DNA from 2 places in the Shewanella sp. HL-SH2 genome. Region 1 is predicted to be linked to the other one. Evidence: predicted binding sites of a transcription regulator. Region 1 holds the regulator's gene; the other holds the start of a gene.
The links. Region 1 encodes ArgR, which controls arginine synthesis, uptake and breakdown. Its sites were predicted from a motif close to ANTGAATANNTATTCANT; they were not measured.
Positions count from the first base shown of each region.

Region 1 (7,800 bases):
CATGGCCATTAGATAAAATAAAGCGGTCACGGTCAGCCCAGTTAGGGTTGGTTGGATTATGCTTTAGGAAATCATTCCATAATACTTCAGCAATATCTGCCATACCCATTGGTGCGCCTGGGTGTCCAGAATTGGCTTTTTGAACGGCATCCATACTTAACGCACGAATTGCGTTTGCGAGTTCTTTACGAGATGACATGCTCTCTCCTGCTTGTTTAATGAGGTCTAGCGGGCAATTGTGGAGACATATTTTCCCCTACTAGGCGGCGCGACGCAAATTAATATTTTTCGTGTGTATCAATTCAAACTTCAGATTGGCTAATAAAGCGCAATAATTGCCATAAACTGGCTTAATATAGCAGCTTAAATAGTGGCATTAAGCTTCCATCAAAGCGGACATTATTGGTTCAGGTAATTTATTTATTGGGTTTATATTGTCTAATTATGTATACAGTTACGTTAAAACCTCACGATTAAAATGTCACTTAAACCTTAAATTTCATCACGTTAATTACACAGAATAGCAAACAGCTTATCTTGCTGTTTAACATTTTCATGAAACATTGCACAATTCTACGCTTTAATTCGTATAGTGGGGTGTTATCAAAATCAATTTCGACTAGAATAGACGTCTAGACGTATATAAATTTATATTTTTTATCAGCAAACGATGAGATTTCCGACTATGGCAAAGCACTTGTTCACTTCTGAATCAGTTTCAGAAGGTCATCCAGATAAAATCGCCGATCAGATTTCTGATGCGGTATTAGACGCAATACTTGAGCAAGACCCAAAAGCTCGTGTTGCGTGTGAAACCTATGTCAAAACAGGCATGGTATTAGTGGGTGGCGAAGTGACCACTTCTGCTTGGGTTGATATCGAAGAAATTGCTCGTAAAACCGTGCGTGACATTGGTTATACTCATTCTGATATGGGTTTTGACGCTGATTCCTGTGCAGTTTTGAATGCAATTGGTAAGCAATCTCCTGATATTAACCAAGGTGTTGACCGAAGCGATCCTGCTGAGCAAGGTGCTGGCGACCAAGGATTAATGTTTGGTTATGCGAGTAACGAAACTGATGTGTTAATGCCTGCACCTATTACTTATGCGCACAAATTAGTTAAACGCCAATCAGAAGTACGTAAAGACGGCACCTTACCTTGGTTACGTCCTGATGCAAAAAGCCAAATTACCTTTGCTTATAACGATGGCAAAATTGTCGGTATTGATGCGGTTGTGTTATCAACCCAACATAAAGAAGAAGTTAAACAGGCTGATTTAATTGAAGCTGTGATGGAAACCATCATCAAACCAGTATTGCCTTCACACTGGTTAACTAAAGATACTAAATACTTTATTAACCCTACTGGTCGTTTTGTTATTGGTGGTCCTGTTGGCGATTGTGGTTTAACCGGTCGTAAAATCATCGTAGATACCTATGGCGGCATGGCTCGTCATGGTGGCGGCGCTTTTTCGGGTAAAGATCCATCAAAAGTTGACCGTAGTGCGGCTTATGCTGCGCGTTATGTGGCTAAAAACATCGTCGCTGCTGGGTTAGCTGATCGCTGTGAGTTACAAGTGTCTTATGCAATTGGTGTTGCAGAGCCGACTTCAATTAGCATTGAAACATTTGGCACAGGTAAAGTATCAGAAGAGCTACTGATCAAGTTAGTGCGTCAACATTTCGAGTTACGTCCATATGGCTTAACTGCAATGTTAGATTTGGCTCGCCCTATCTACCAAAAGACTGCGGCTTATGGCCACTTTGGCCGCAGTGAGTTCCCGTGGGAAGCAACTGATAAAGCTGAAATTTTACGTGCTGATGCAGGTTTATAATCAATACTGTTAGCCTAAATTAAAAAACCGCCGTTAAGGCGGTTTTTTATTGTCTGCATTCCAAGAACCGTTAAATCTAAACGTCGCAAAAATGGAGCGCTAATGTAATCGGCAATCAGCAGTGATCAAAATGAGCGCTTTCGACGCACATAAAACCGATTTGCTGCATGGTCATAATCGGTACAGTGATTGTGTTCACGACTTGAATATTGCTGCCTTGTACATCTATGGGATCAATTAGGCTAAATCCTACTTCATATTGATTTATCTTGCCACAATCTATCCAGCAATAATCCATCTCATGACATTCATTATCACAGCCATCACTTTCTTGATTATCACTTAACCCTAACCACTTAATGGCATAACGCGGTGTCGAGTGAACCGTGTTATTGGTGATTAATATTATCTCAGCGGCATGATATTTATATTGATGTTGCGCTAGCACAGCGACAACTAATTTGGCGTTATCGAATGCACTCAAACGCAATCCAAGATAAGGCGCAAACAACTCATCAAATTTAGGCGGTATATTCAGCATTTTTATCTCAATAAATCACTCGAACTAACAAGTAAAAATCACGCTGTTGAAAACTAAAGAAATCGACAACTTGCATATCGGCATATTGAGTATGGGCACTGAAGGAACGGCTATTATCTTCAGCAATATAGGCAACTAAATATCTAACCTTGCTGCTCACCGCCTCGGCAATATGATTAACTAAGTGAGCAAAAATGCCTTGGCCACGATACTGTTCAGCTATCCATATTGGTCCATATTGACAACTATTGGTTTGAGTAAGCGCTAATTTAACACCATCACGTTCAATGTCTAATTGCGGCAGCTTTTGAATTATTTTTTGGTACAGTGCTTGTTTAGCAAAGAAGTCCCATTTAGCAGCAATAACGTAACCGACAATCTGCTGGTTATCTAGCGCCAGCATGATCCAATGTTGATTGATTAATAAAGTCACTTGCGCAGCCGTTAAAGCCTGCCCTTGAAGACTGGGATCAAACTGGCCTAGCTCAGCATTAACATGGGTGCGTTCTAGCTCGACTAACTGCGAGACATCCGCGAGATTGGCTTTGCGATATAGAATCACTCTTTTTCCTGCGGCTTGTCGGATGGGGAATTTTCAGATTTAGGTGCTTCAGCTTTATCACTTTCAACTGACGGAGGCTTAGCTAAAGCAGTATCTTGTTTTTTAGCCCATTCGATGACTAATGCTACAGGATAGGGCGTCATCATTGTTAAACCTAGGCCAATAATGCTCGCCACCATCAACATTCCCTGAGCACGCTGGCTAGATTCGGTAAAAATCAGTAAATAGCTGCCAGCAAATAACAGTAATGACCCTAAGTAATGAAGCCCTTTTAACCATTTAATCATATCGATTTCTCACTAATAGGCCGATGACGTGTTATCACTTTGACACAGTATCAAGTAGAATAGCTTCAATTGAAGCAATTTAGGCAAATACAGTAAACATGATAAAGCATTTTTTAGGCGCCGCAGCAGTTATTTTTTCATTAAGCGCATGCCAAAGTTATTCAGATATTGATAACACCACAACACTTGTTGGCCAGTGGCATATTGAATCCGTGCTGTCAGAACCAACTATTGATTACAGTCCTGCAAAATTAGTTTTTTCTGACAACGGTCAGTTAACAGGCAACACTAGTTGTAATCCGTTTATGGGTCAATATTCACTTAAAAATGATTTGCTGACGCTTTCACCCGCGGGCTCAACTCGCAAAGCTTGTATCGAAGCACTTATGGTACAAGAACAAAGAGTGATGCAAGCACTGCCTTTAGTTTATAGCGCCAAGCTTAATCAAAATAAGTTACGTTTAGTCAATAAAAGCGGCCAAACCATTATGGTGCTAAGCAAATTAAACAAATAGCTTAACCTTCCCAACTTGTGACTAAGTAAACTATTTACTACACTTCACACAGTGCTTTAAATTGAATTTATATTCACAAAAAATGGATTTTTCTTGACTCAAGATTCATTTCTATTCAAAATGTAGCGTTTTTTTGAATAACAACTATAAGAAGAAAATACAATATGCCAACCAATAAAAATCAGGATGATCTGGTCAGAACATTTAAAGCAATCTTAAAAGAAGAACGCTTTGGCAGCCAAAGTGAAATCGTTAATGCGCTTCAGGCTGAAGGATTTGGCAATATTAACCAATCTAAAGTATCGCGAATGCTGAGCAAATTTGGCGCAGTAAGAACCCGTAATGCCAAACAAGAAATGGTTTATTGCTTACCTGCTGAATTAGGCGTGCCAACTGCAGGCAGCCCGCTGAAGAATTTGGTACTTGATGTTGACCATAACCAAGCAATGATAGTGGTACGTACCAGCCCTGGTGCCGCCCAGTTAATTGCCCGGTTATTAGACTCAATAGGCAAACCTGAGGGTATTCTAGGCACTATTGCCGGTGACGATACTATCTTTATTAGCCCTTCAAGCATCAAAACAATTGATGATACGCTTGAAACGGTTAAGTCTCTGTTTAACTTCACTGAGTAACTGCTTAGTTATACTAAAAAGCAGCTATTGGCTATCATTGAATCCCGAAATATCAATGCTTGCCACTAAATACCTAATAAAAAAGCAATGCTTTGGCATTGCTTTTTTATTGGGTATTTTTGTTAACAGCGACGGCTAATAATCATTATTAATGACAGCTGCTACTCATCTACCGTAGACATTACTCTTCTTCCCACTGGGTGAGAAAATCCAGTGAAGGTGCAAAAAAAGATGACCCGGTTAATGCTTTAGTAAACAGCATTAAATGGTCATGGTTACCATGCCCATCACCATAAATCATGCTACGTAGCATTTGCTCAAAGTTATCAGGTGTCTTGCAGCTAGAGATAAACATAAGTCCCTGCTCTTTAACTGAGCCGTATGGCATACTTTGACGTAAAATTTCCATAGTATTGCCATCAGCATCTTTTAAATTAACCCGTTTGGTATGGCTGGTTAACGGCTTATCGGCAGATTCATATTCAATATCATCTTGTTTAGTCCGGCCGAAAATATCTTCTTGCTTCTTAACAGGCAAACGTTGCCACTTACTTAAATTGTGAGCAAATTTCTGTACATGGATATAGCTACCTGACTTAAATTCAGGATCTTCCTCTGCCACCAAAGCAACCTGTTGACGATGACGACCTTTAGGATTTTCAGTACCATCAACAAAGCCAGTTAAATCTCGGCTATCCATAAAACGGAAACCGCGCTCCTCATCAACCAGCTCAACCAAATCTTCAAACATTTGGTTAATTTCATTGGCTACCAGGTGCAAAATATCGAAACGATCACAGCGAATATGAACAAATAAATCATATTCGATAGCCGGTGCATCACGATTCCCCTCATTCATTGCTGGGAAAGGTTTTAACAGTGCGGGGCGGGCCTGCGGATAATATGTATCCCAAAAATTAGCCCCAATACCAACAAAGCCATTAAAGGCACTATCAGCATATTGATCTGTTAGCTCATAGATATATTGCGCTACATTAGCAATCGAAGGACGCAGTTTATCTTCAACGCCGTCATTGGCATTAAACATCAAATAAATACTATGTAAATTACCTTCAGCACATATCCCTAATTGCTCGCGCGGCATAACCTGATTATCCATATTGAAACAAACCACCTAGATTGTTATCGGAAAGGAAGACTTAAACTGAACGATTTAATTCAGTGTTCAATCAATTGAAACTCTTATAATCATCATAAAATAATTTTTCAATAACACAAATCAAAAAATAACCAAGGGGTGCGTTGGTGCAAATAAATTAACTTTTTGCCCTGGCGATAACTGTAATATTTGGCTTTTTACTTCCAAACAATGCTCTTCAACTTTGACCCAATAATGACAAACCGTTCCTAAAAACCTTCTATCTATGATAGTGGCGACGCCATTATCATCAGCAACCAGTTCAACTTGTTGCGGTCTAAGTAATAAGTGCCCTTGATAATCTACAGGATAATTTATAGCTGCACTACTTTGCAGTAAACCAATGGGTGATGATACTTGCTGACTATTTGTCACTCGTATTGGTAAATAATTACCAGAACCTAAAAACTCAGCAACGTAACGGTCAGTAGGGTACGCATAAAGATCTTCAGCCAAGCCGTGTTGAATAATAGCACCCTGCTTAAATAGGGCTAATTTATCAGCAAATACAAATGCTTCATCTTTGCTATGGGTGACAAATACAGCGCTGACATTACGCAGTTTCAAAATGCTTCTTATTTCAAGCATCATTTCATTACGCACTTGAGCATCAATGTTAGAAAAAGGTTCATCAAGCAAGAGTAACTGGGGTTCATAGGCCAGTGCGCGTGCAATAGATACACGTTGTTGCTGCCCGCCAGACAACTCATGGGGGTAACGTTGGCCTAAGCCGTTTAGCTTAACTAGCTCTAGCATTTCATCTAAACGCGCTTGACGCTCAATTTTATTCAAACCTTTGACGCCGAAAAGAATGTTATCGGCCACATTGAGGTGAGGAAACAAGGCATAATCTTGAAAAATCATCCCTACCCCACGCAGCTCACTAGGTATAAATATTCCATCACCGGTAAGGGTATTGCCATTGATTTGAATTGTGCCCTGACTAATCGGCTGCAAACCTGCAATAGCGCGAAGTAAGGTGGTTTTCCCACAGCCACTGGGACCCAGCAAGGCGACTATTTCACCTTGTTGCAGGGTAAGATTAAGCCCGTTTAAAATCACTTGTCCTTGGTAATCACTGAAGACATTTTCGATGGTGAGAGTCGACATATTAGCGAGTATGCTCCAATGAACGGTTAAGATAAATCAACGGAATAAGTCCAACAAATACAATTACAATAGCTGCCAGAGCGCCATGCTCGAGCTTTTCATCAGACACAAATTGGAATACATAGGTCGCTAGATTTTCAAAGCCAATTGGCCTTAATAATAGCGCTGCGGGCAACTCTTTCATACTTTCAATGAACACCAGTAGCGCACCAGCCAATAAGCCCTTGCGCAATAATGGCAAATGAACACGCATTAGTAGCTGTATAGGCTTTTGGCCCATAGTAATACTGGCCATATCTAACGATGGTGATATGCGCTTATAACTGCTCTCAAGGCTACCAATTGCTATCGCTAAAAAACGCACCGTGAATGCAAATACAATCGCAAAAACACTACCCGTAAAAAACAAACCAGGGCCGCGAGCGCCAAACCAGTCATAAATATCATTAACCGCAAAATCTAAATAGGTCAAAGGTACTAGCACACCAATAGCTAAAACTGTGCCAGGTAAGGCGTAACCAGTGCTACTTAAGCGTGATGGTAGAGAGTCTGATTGCCTAGGACTCACTCGACGTACGAACATCAATATTAAAGCTAATAATAAACATATTAAGCTAACGAGTACCGCTATGTACAAACTATTCCAGCTATATTGCCAAAAACGAGCATCCCAACTTTGGTCAAAATAATCGATGGCATAAGCGCTCAAAATTATAAAGGGTAATAAAAATGCAAACAGTAATAATCCACTGCAGTACGCCCAAGCTGCAAAAGATTTAATTCCTTTTAGTTGATACCTATCACTATCGCTAAGTGCTGATTGCTTTTGAAATAATTCTTGCTTGCGCCGGGCAAACCGCTCAACACCGACCATAGTAAAAATCACTAACAGCATAATCGCTGACAATTTGGCTGCCGCAGTTAAACTGCCATAGCCCAGCCAAGTGTCATATACCGCCGTGGTTAATGTTGGCACAGCAAAATAGCTTACGGTGGCGTAGTCGGCAGCGGTTTCCATTGCAACCAGTGCCACACCTACCGCCAACGCTGGACGTGACATAGGTAAAGCTACCCGCCAAAAGCTACGCCAAGGGCTAGACCCCATAATGCGCGATGCATGTAATAAACTAGAAGACTGCTCCATAAAAGCAGTA
Region 1 covers NZ_CP195035.1:1,402,529-1,410,328, reverse strand. Annotated here, with positions in the region: gene tkt (transketolase) at 1-199, opposite strand, end outside; gene metK (methionine adenosyltransferase) at 686-1,837, shown strand; gene ACRWP9_RS06165 (hypothetical protein) at 1,953-2,378, opposite strand; gene ACRWP9_RS06160 (GNAT family N-acetyltransferase) at 2,386-2,940, opposite strand; gene ACRWP9_RS06155 (hypothetical protein) at 2,937-3,227, opposite strand; gene ACRWP9_RS06150 (META domain-containing protein) at 3,326-3,742, shown strand; gene argR (transcriptional regulator ArgR) at 3,907-4,377, shown strand; gene ACRWP9_RS06140 (Dyp-type peroxidase) at 4,559-5,497, opposite strand; gene ACRWP9_RS06135 (ABC transporter ATP-binding protein) at 5,618-6,646, opposite strand; gene ACRWP9_RS06130 (ABC transporter permease) at 6,648-7,800, opposite strand, start outside.

Region 2 (7,800 bases), 650 kb from region 1:
ATAAACTGTTATAAAGCAGTTCTAATGGCGCTTGCAGATCCGCTTGTTGCCAAATCAGTTCACTGGTATCAACATCAGGAAAACGACCTTCAAGTCGAATGTTCAAGTAATCAATTGTTTTACGCAGTTTACAACGTAATTGGCGTAACACTTCACGGTATGGCTCATTGCTATTGTTAGTGAGTTCAAGCAGTTCTGGCGTTGCTTGCTCCATAGATAATTCACCGACTAAGGCAACGATGTCTTTTAAATACAAACGTGCAGCAGCATGACGATTTCGGTCTAATACTTCTTGGGTGACTTTGTGAGTAACAAATGGGTTGCCATCGCGATCGCCGCCCATCCAGCTAGAAAAGCGAACAGGGGCGATATTAATCGGTAATTCTTTACCTGTGCGCTGCTCTACTTGATCATTTAACTGACGTAGAAAGTCGGGAATAGCCTGCCATAGAGAGGTTTCAATCGTGCTTAAGCCCCAACGAGCCTCATCTACAGGTGTTGGACGCTCGCTACGAATTTCATTGGTGTGCCAAATTTGGGCAATCAATTGACGTAAACGTAAGTTGTTTTGGTTGCGCTCACGGTCTGACAGTTGGCTGTTTTCTTGATCTGTTAAACAATCGACAACCGCAGCATATTTTTGGATCAGAGTACGACGAGATATTTCAGTTGGATGAGCAGTTAACACTAAGTCGATTTCTAATTGCTTCAAGCAATTAATCACATCATTTTCATCTAAATCAGTATTAAGAATGCGACCAAGCAGTTGCTCTACTGGGTCTGGCACACAGACTAACTCATCGCAATTACGACTTATGGTGTGGTATTGCTCGGCGATGTTAGCTAGGTTCAAAAATTGGTTAAACGCTTTAGCAAACGGCACTAATTCTTCATCTGGAAGTGAGGTCAACAATGCTAACATTTGCTCGCGAGAGGATTCATCGCCTTTGCGTGCCTGTTTTGCAAGAATTCGAATTTGTTCTACTTTCTCAAGAAATGCATCACCAAGATGGCTTTGCATTGTCTCACCTAAAATTTGGCCTAAATGTCCCACATTCGATCTCAGTGAGGCATACATATCTGCCACTTGCTCTGCCATACATACTCCAAAGTAAACTCGGTTAAACTTGTACTACTTATCTATCACAATAACCATCGTACAGTATTCGGTCAATACACAAACACCGCGTTTGGTAATTTTATTTCGTTAAAAAATTTCAACAAAAGCGGTTTTAACGGTTTTTTGGTTGAAAATTACTTAATGCATGCGTGATAAATCATCTTTTTGATCAATTCTACTGTCGGCGTGAGATATTCTAAGCCAATAAACTCATCGGGTTGGTGGGCTTGATTAATACTCCCAGGTCCTAAAACTAAGGTTTGGCAGCCTAACTTATTAATGTAAGGCGCTTCGGTTGAGTAGTTAACTACCTCAGCTTCATGGCCTGACAATTCAGCAACCAGTTTTGTCCATGGGTTGTCTGCTTTACCGGCAAACGATTCAGCGCCTGGATATAAAGTGCTGATACTAATACTGCCAGGGTACTCTTTACTGATATCACTTAAATAATTCAGCACCATGAGTTCAAGATCGGCCAATTCCATTCCTGGTAAAGGACGAATATCTAAGTGTAAATCACAACAACCACAAATGCGGTTAGCTGCATCACCACCGTGAATATGGCCAAAGTTCATTGTAGGGTAGGGAACGGTAAAAGCATCTTCGCGATAGTTTTCACTTAAATGCTGTTTAAGTTTCAATAACTGGCCCATGACTTTATGCATTACTTCAATGGCGTTTAATCCGCGGGCGGGGTCAGATGAATGACCACTGCGGCCAATAACGCGAATACCTTGAGCTAAGTGCCCTTTATGCATATACACAGGTTTTAAGCTGGTGGGCTCGCCTATTACCGCATAATCAGGTGCAATTGCCTTTGAGTCGGCAAATGCTTTGGCACCACTCATAGTGGTTTCTTCATCGGCACTGGCAAAAATAGTCAGTGGGCGTTTAAAGTCTGCTAGAGGCATGTCTTTTAGCGCTTCAAGTACCAAGGCAAAAAAACCTTTCATGTCACAGGTGCCTAAGCCGTACCAACGATTATCTTTTTCTATTAACTCAAACGGGCTTTGGCTCCAACGACCTTCATCAAAAGGTACGGTGTCTGTGTGGCCGGCTAATAATAAGCCACCTTCCCCTTGGCCAATGCGGGCTATAAGGTTTTGTTTATTGCGTGAGTCTGCAACCGTAGGAGTTTCGCAGCTAAAGCCTAACTCGCTGAACCAATCTTGTAACAAGGCAATAACTGCATGGTTACTCATATCTTGCTCTGGCTCAAGCGCGCTGATAGATGGTGTGCCAATTAACTGTGTAAAAGCACTTTTTAGGTCAGGTAGTGTACTCATTAGTTGTCCTGTGTCTGAAACTATTAAAATACTTATTCAATAATATTGCATAAAAATTATTGTGTGCTAGTCTAGCAAACAGATGACTAAGGCACTACAACTAGAATGTAAGCAATGATAATAAATATGTGTAACTTTACTGTTAAATCCAATATACCAATAATCAGCAAGAACTTCCTGCGACGATAGTTCTAGATTAGACGTCCCCCGTCTAAATGTACTATGCTAACACTTCCATTTATGACAACAAAAGATAACAACATAATGAAAAATATCGCAATTATTGGTGCCAGTGGATACACAGGTGCACAAATTACGTCTTTGATAAATGCTGACGCTAATTTATCGGTTCAGGGGTTGTATGTGTCTGAGGGCAGTTTAGATAAAGGGCGTAAGCTAGCTGATCTTTACCCAGTGTATAGTCATATGCCTTATGTGCTTGCTCCATTAACTGACGAAGCTAAAGCGACAATTATTGCTGAAGCAGATGCCGTAGTATTGGCAACAGAGCATTCAATTAGTTTGGAATTAGCCGCTGAATTTTATAAAAAAGGCTTAGCTGTATTTGATTTAAGTGGTGCATATCGTTTTGCTGATGTCGCGCAATACCCTAAGTGGTATGGCTTTGAACATACTCACCCAGACGTACTTGCAGATGCAGTTTATGGCTTAGCTGAATGGAATAGCGAGCAAATTAAGCAAACTAAAATGATTGCCGTGCCTGGCTGTTACCCAACAGCATCATTAACCGCACTAAAACCTTTGAAGCCTTTGCTTACTGCTGCTTACCCAGTAATTAATGCGGTAAGTGGTGTTACAGGAGCGGGACGTAAAGCGCATTTACATACCAGTTTTTGTGAAGTCAGCCTGACACCTTATGGTGTATTAGGTCACAGACATCAGCCTGAAATTGCCACGCAATTAGGCCAAGAAGTGATATTTACCCCGCATTTAGGTAATTTTAAGCGTGGCATTTTGGCCACAATTACCGTGCAGTTAAAGCCTGGGACCACAGAAGCGGATGTCGCTAAAGCCTATAGCGTTTATGACAGCTCACCGATTGTGACGGTTAAGCATAATCAATTCCCTAAAGTAGACGATGTGGTACTGACACCAAACTGTCATTTAGGTTGGAAATACGACGAAAACAGTGGTTATTTAGTAGTTGCCAGTGCGATTGACAACTTAATGAAAGGTGCTGCAAGCCAAGGTTTACAGTGCATCAAAATCCACTTTGGCGTTTAATCACTAAATAAAACAAGGATAAAAAAATGACAACTAATTCTGTTTTAGTACTTAAAGTGGGTGGCGCATTACTGCAAACCGAAACCGGTATGGCTAATTTAATGTCAGCAATTAAAGACATGACCGCAGCAGGGCAGAAAATTGTTTTAGTTCACGGTGGTGGTTGCTTAGTCGATGAGCAATTAACGGCAAACGGTAAAGAGATTATCAAGCTTGACGGTTTACGCGTAACCCCAGCCGATCAAATTGGCATTGTAGTAGGCGCATTAGCGGGCACATCGAACAAAACCTTACAAGCAGCAGCAGCGAAAGCGGGTGTTGTCAGTGTAGGCATGAGTTTGGGCGATGGTAATGTGGTTAAAGCGAACATTAAAGATGAGCGCTTAGGACTAGTGGGCGAAGTGACCCCGAATGACGCTAGCTACTTAAACTTTATTTTACAGCAGGGCTGGCTGCCGATTTGTAGCTCAATCGCCATTTCAGATGCCGGCCAAATGCTCAATGTTAATGCAGACCAGGCAGCAACCGCATTGGCCAAATTAGTTAACGGTACTTTAGTGCTGTTATCTGATGTGTCAGGCGTGTGGGATGCGAACAAGCAAGTGATTAAAAGTTTAAATAAAAGCCAAATTGATACCTTAATCGCTGAAGGCGTGATTGAAAAAGGCATGAAAGTCAAAGTTGAAGCCGCTTTAGAAGTGGCTCAATGGATGGGCAAGCCGGTTTTAGTTGCTTCTTGGCAAGATACTGAACAGTTAAAAACATTAGCACAAGGTGGGTCCATTGGGACCCAAATACAGCCTTAATGGAGTAGTTTATGAAGCACCTGTTGTCGATAAAAGAGTTATCTCAAACTCAGTTACTGGATATTTTAGCGCTAGCTAAAAAAATTAAAGCCAACCCAGCTGAGTACCGTCGCGCTTTAGATGGAAAAAGCGTTGTGATGCTTTTTGAAAAGCCATCACTGCGCACCCGAGTAAGCTTCGATATTGGCATCAACAAGTTAGGTGGTCATTGTTTGTACCTTGACCAACAAAACGGTGCTTTAGGTGAACGCGAATCTGTGGCGGATTTTGCCACTAATATTTCATGCTGGGCCGATGCCATTGTCGCTAGAACATACCTGCACAGTACAATAGAAAAATTAGCTCAGTACGGAAGTGTACCTGTTATTAATGCGTTATCTGATTTATATCACCCATGCCAGGCATTGGCAGACTTTTTATCATTATCAGAAAAGTTTGATGATGTTAGTCAGGCGAGATTAGCCTATGTAGGGGATGGCAATAATGTCACCCACTCATTGATATATGGTGCAGCTATTTTAGGCTTAACCATGACAGTGATTTGCCCTGAAGGGTATTTTCCTGATGCATTGGTGGTTACCGAGGCACAAGCTTTAGCAGCACAAAATGGTGGTAAGCTGACATTATCTACTGATATCAATCAGATTGAAGGCCATGACGCCATTTATACCGACACCTGGATTTCAATGGGTGATGAAACCTCTTTAGCTGAAATTAAAGAGCGCTTTAGCCCATACCAAGTTAATGCAGCATTAATGACTAAAGCGGGTGCAAAATATTTTATGCACTGTTTGCCTGCTCACCGTGGTGTTGAGGTAACTGATGAAGTTATCGATGGCAAAGGTTCATTAATTTTAGATCAAGCGGAAAACCGTATGCATGCTCAAAATGCAGTATTGGTCACCTTATTAAGTTAGTCTGATGATTAAGTCAGTAATGCCATTGGCGTTATTCATATATCAAAATATACGTAATCGATTGTAGGAAAATAAACATGTCTAGTGCAGTGAAAAAAACCGGCGTTAAAAAAGTCGTCCTCGCTTATTCAGGCGGGTTAGATACCTCAGCCATCATCCCATGGTTAAAAGAAACCTATGATGATTGTGAAATCGTGGCCTTTTGTGCCGACGTAGGTCAAGGCGAAGAGGAATTAGTGGGCTTACACGAAAAGGCCATCGCTTCAGGGGCATCAGAATGCTACATCGTTGACCTGAAAGAAGAATTTGTTGCTGATTATATTTACCCAACTATTGCTACCGGCGCGATTTATGAAGGCACTTACTTGTTAGGTACTTCAATGGCGCGTCCAATTATTGCCAAAGCACAGGTTGAGATTGCCCGTAAAGTCGGCGCAGACGCCGTATGTCATGGTTGTACCGGTAAAGGTAATGATCAGGTACGTTTTGAAGGCTGTTTTGCTGCCCTAGCACCGGATTTAAAAGTGATCGCCCCTTGGCGTGAATGGGAAATGCGTAGCCGTGAAGACTTGCTTGCCTACTTAGCTGAGCGTGATATTAAAACCAGCGCATCGGCGACTAAAATTTATAGCCGTGATGCTAACGCATGGCATATTTCCCATGAAGGCGGCGAGTTAGAAGACCCGTGGAACGAGCCATCAAAAGGCGTGTGGACATTAACTGTTGCCCCAGAAGATGCGCCGAATGAGCCAGAATATGTGTCGCTTGCGGTTAAACATGGTCGTATTACCCATGTTAACGATGAAGCACTAACGCCATATGCAGCATTAATGAAGTTAAACGACATTGCCGGTAAACACGGTGTAGGCCGTATCGACATTACTGAAAACCGTTTAGTCGGCATGAAGTCACGTGGTTGTTATGAAACACCCGGCGGCACTGTGATGTTTGCGGGCTTGCGTGCCATTGAAGAGTTAGTACTGGATAAAACTAGCCGTACTTGGCGTGAGCAGATCGCTGCCCAAATGTCGCATTTAGTCTATGACGGTCGTTGGTTTACGCCTTTATGTAAGTCACTTATAGCTGCATCTGAGTCGCTAGCTGAATCAGTAAATGGTGATGTGGTGATCAAGCTTTACAAAGGCCAAGCTACACCAGTTAAAAAACGCTCACCAAACAGCTTGTATTCAGAAGCTTTTGCTACCTTTGGTGAAGATGAAGTGTATGACCAAAAGCATGCAGAAGGCTTTATTCGTTTATATTCATTAGCTAGCCGTATTCGCGCGCTAAATACGAAATAAACCTTAATCAATCTTAATTAGGGCGCTGCAAAGCGCCCTTCTTGTAATCACTTTTAATCTTACAAAAGAGTGAATAAAAGAGTGCTTAAAGAGTGATTACAAGAAGACAATATTGATCTAATCGACTTAATTGAATAGCAAAAAAGAGGATACCGACATGGCGTTATGGGGCGGAAGATTTCAAGGCGAAACCAGTGCACTTTTCAAATTATTTAATGACTCATTGCCAGTCGATTACCGTTTATTTGAACAGGATGTTGTTGGTTCAATCGCCTGGGCAGATGCCATTGCTAGCGTAGGTATTATTACAGCCAAAGAATGTAGTGATTTAAAAGCGGCATTAAATGAATTACTGGTCGAAGTGGGCAACGATCCCCAAGCGATTATCAGCAACGGCGCCGAAGATATTCACAGCTTTGTTGAACAAAAGCTGATTGCCAAAGTGGGTGACTTAGGTAAAAAACTCCATACTGGCCGTTCACGTAACGACCAGGTTGCTACCGATTTAAAACTGTGGTGTAAAAAAGAAGGTGCAGCACTGCTGGCTCGTTTAGGTACATTGCATGCGGAGTTAATTGCTTTAGCAGAACGTGAAGTTGACGCCGTTATGCCGGGTTATACCCATTTACAACGTGCACAACCGGTAACATTCGGTCACTGGGCGCTAGCTTATGTTGAAATGTATGAGCGTGACATTAGTCGCCTACAAGATGCATTGGGGCGTGCCGATTCATGTCCATTAGGTTCTGGTGCACTTGCTGGTACAGCCTACCCGATAGATCGCCATGCGTTAGCGTCAGCGTTAAACTTTGCTCGCCCAACGCTAAACAGTTTAGACAGCGTGTCTGATCGCGATCACGTGGTTGAATTGTGTAGCGCAGCATCAATCAGCATGATGCATTTAAGCCGTATGGCCGAAGACTTAATTTTCTTCAACTCTGGCGAAGCCAATTTTATCTCGCTAGCCGATGAAGTCACTTCTGGTTCATCATTGATGCCGCAAAAGAAAAACCCGGATGCGTTAGAGCTTATTCGGGGTAAAACCGGCCGTGTATATGGCAGTTTAATGGGTATTTTAACCACAATGAAAGCCTTGCCATTGGCATACAATAAAGACATGCAAGA
Region 2 covers NZ_CP195035.1:757,499-765,298, forward strand. Annotated here, with positions in the region: gene ppc (phosphoenolpyruvate carboxylase) at 1-1,099, opposite strand, end outside; gene argE (acetylornithine deacetylase) at 1,255-2,406, opposite strand; gene argC (N-acetyl-gamma-glutamyl-phosphate reductase) at 2,671-3,651, shown strand; gene argB (acetylglutamate kinase) at 3,678-4,457, shown strand; gene ACRWP9_RS03275 (ornithine carbamoyltransferase) at 4,469-5,374, shown strand; gene ACRWP9_RS03280 (argininosuccinate synthase) at 5,452-6,675, shown strand; gene argH (argininosuccinate lyase) at 6,833-7,800, shown strand, end outside.
Region 2: argC (N-acetyl-gamma-glutamyl-phosphate reductase) is a predicted target of ArgR. The motif match lies at 2,430-2,447, and genes of this name have one in related genera.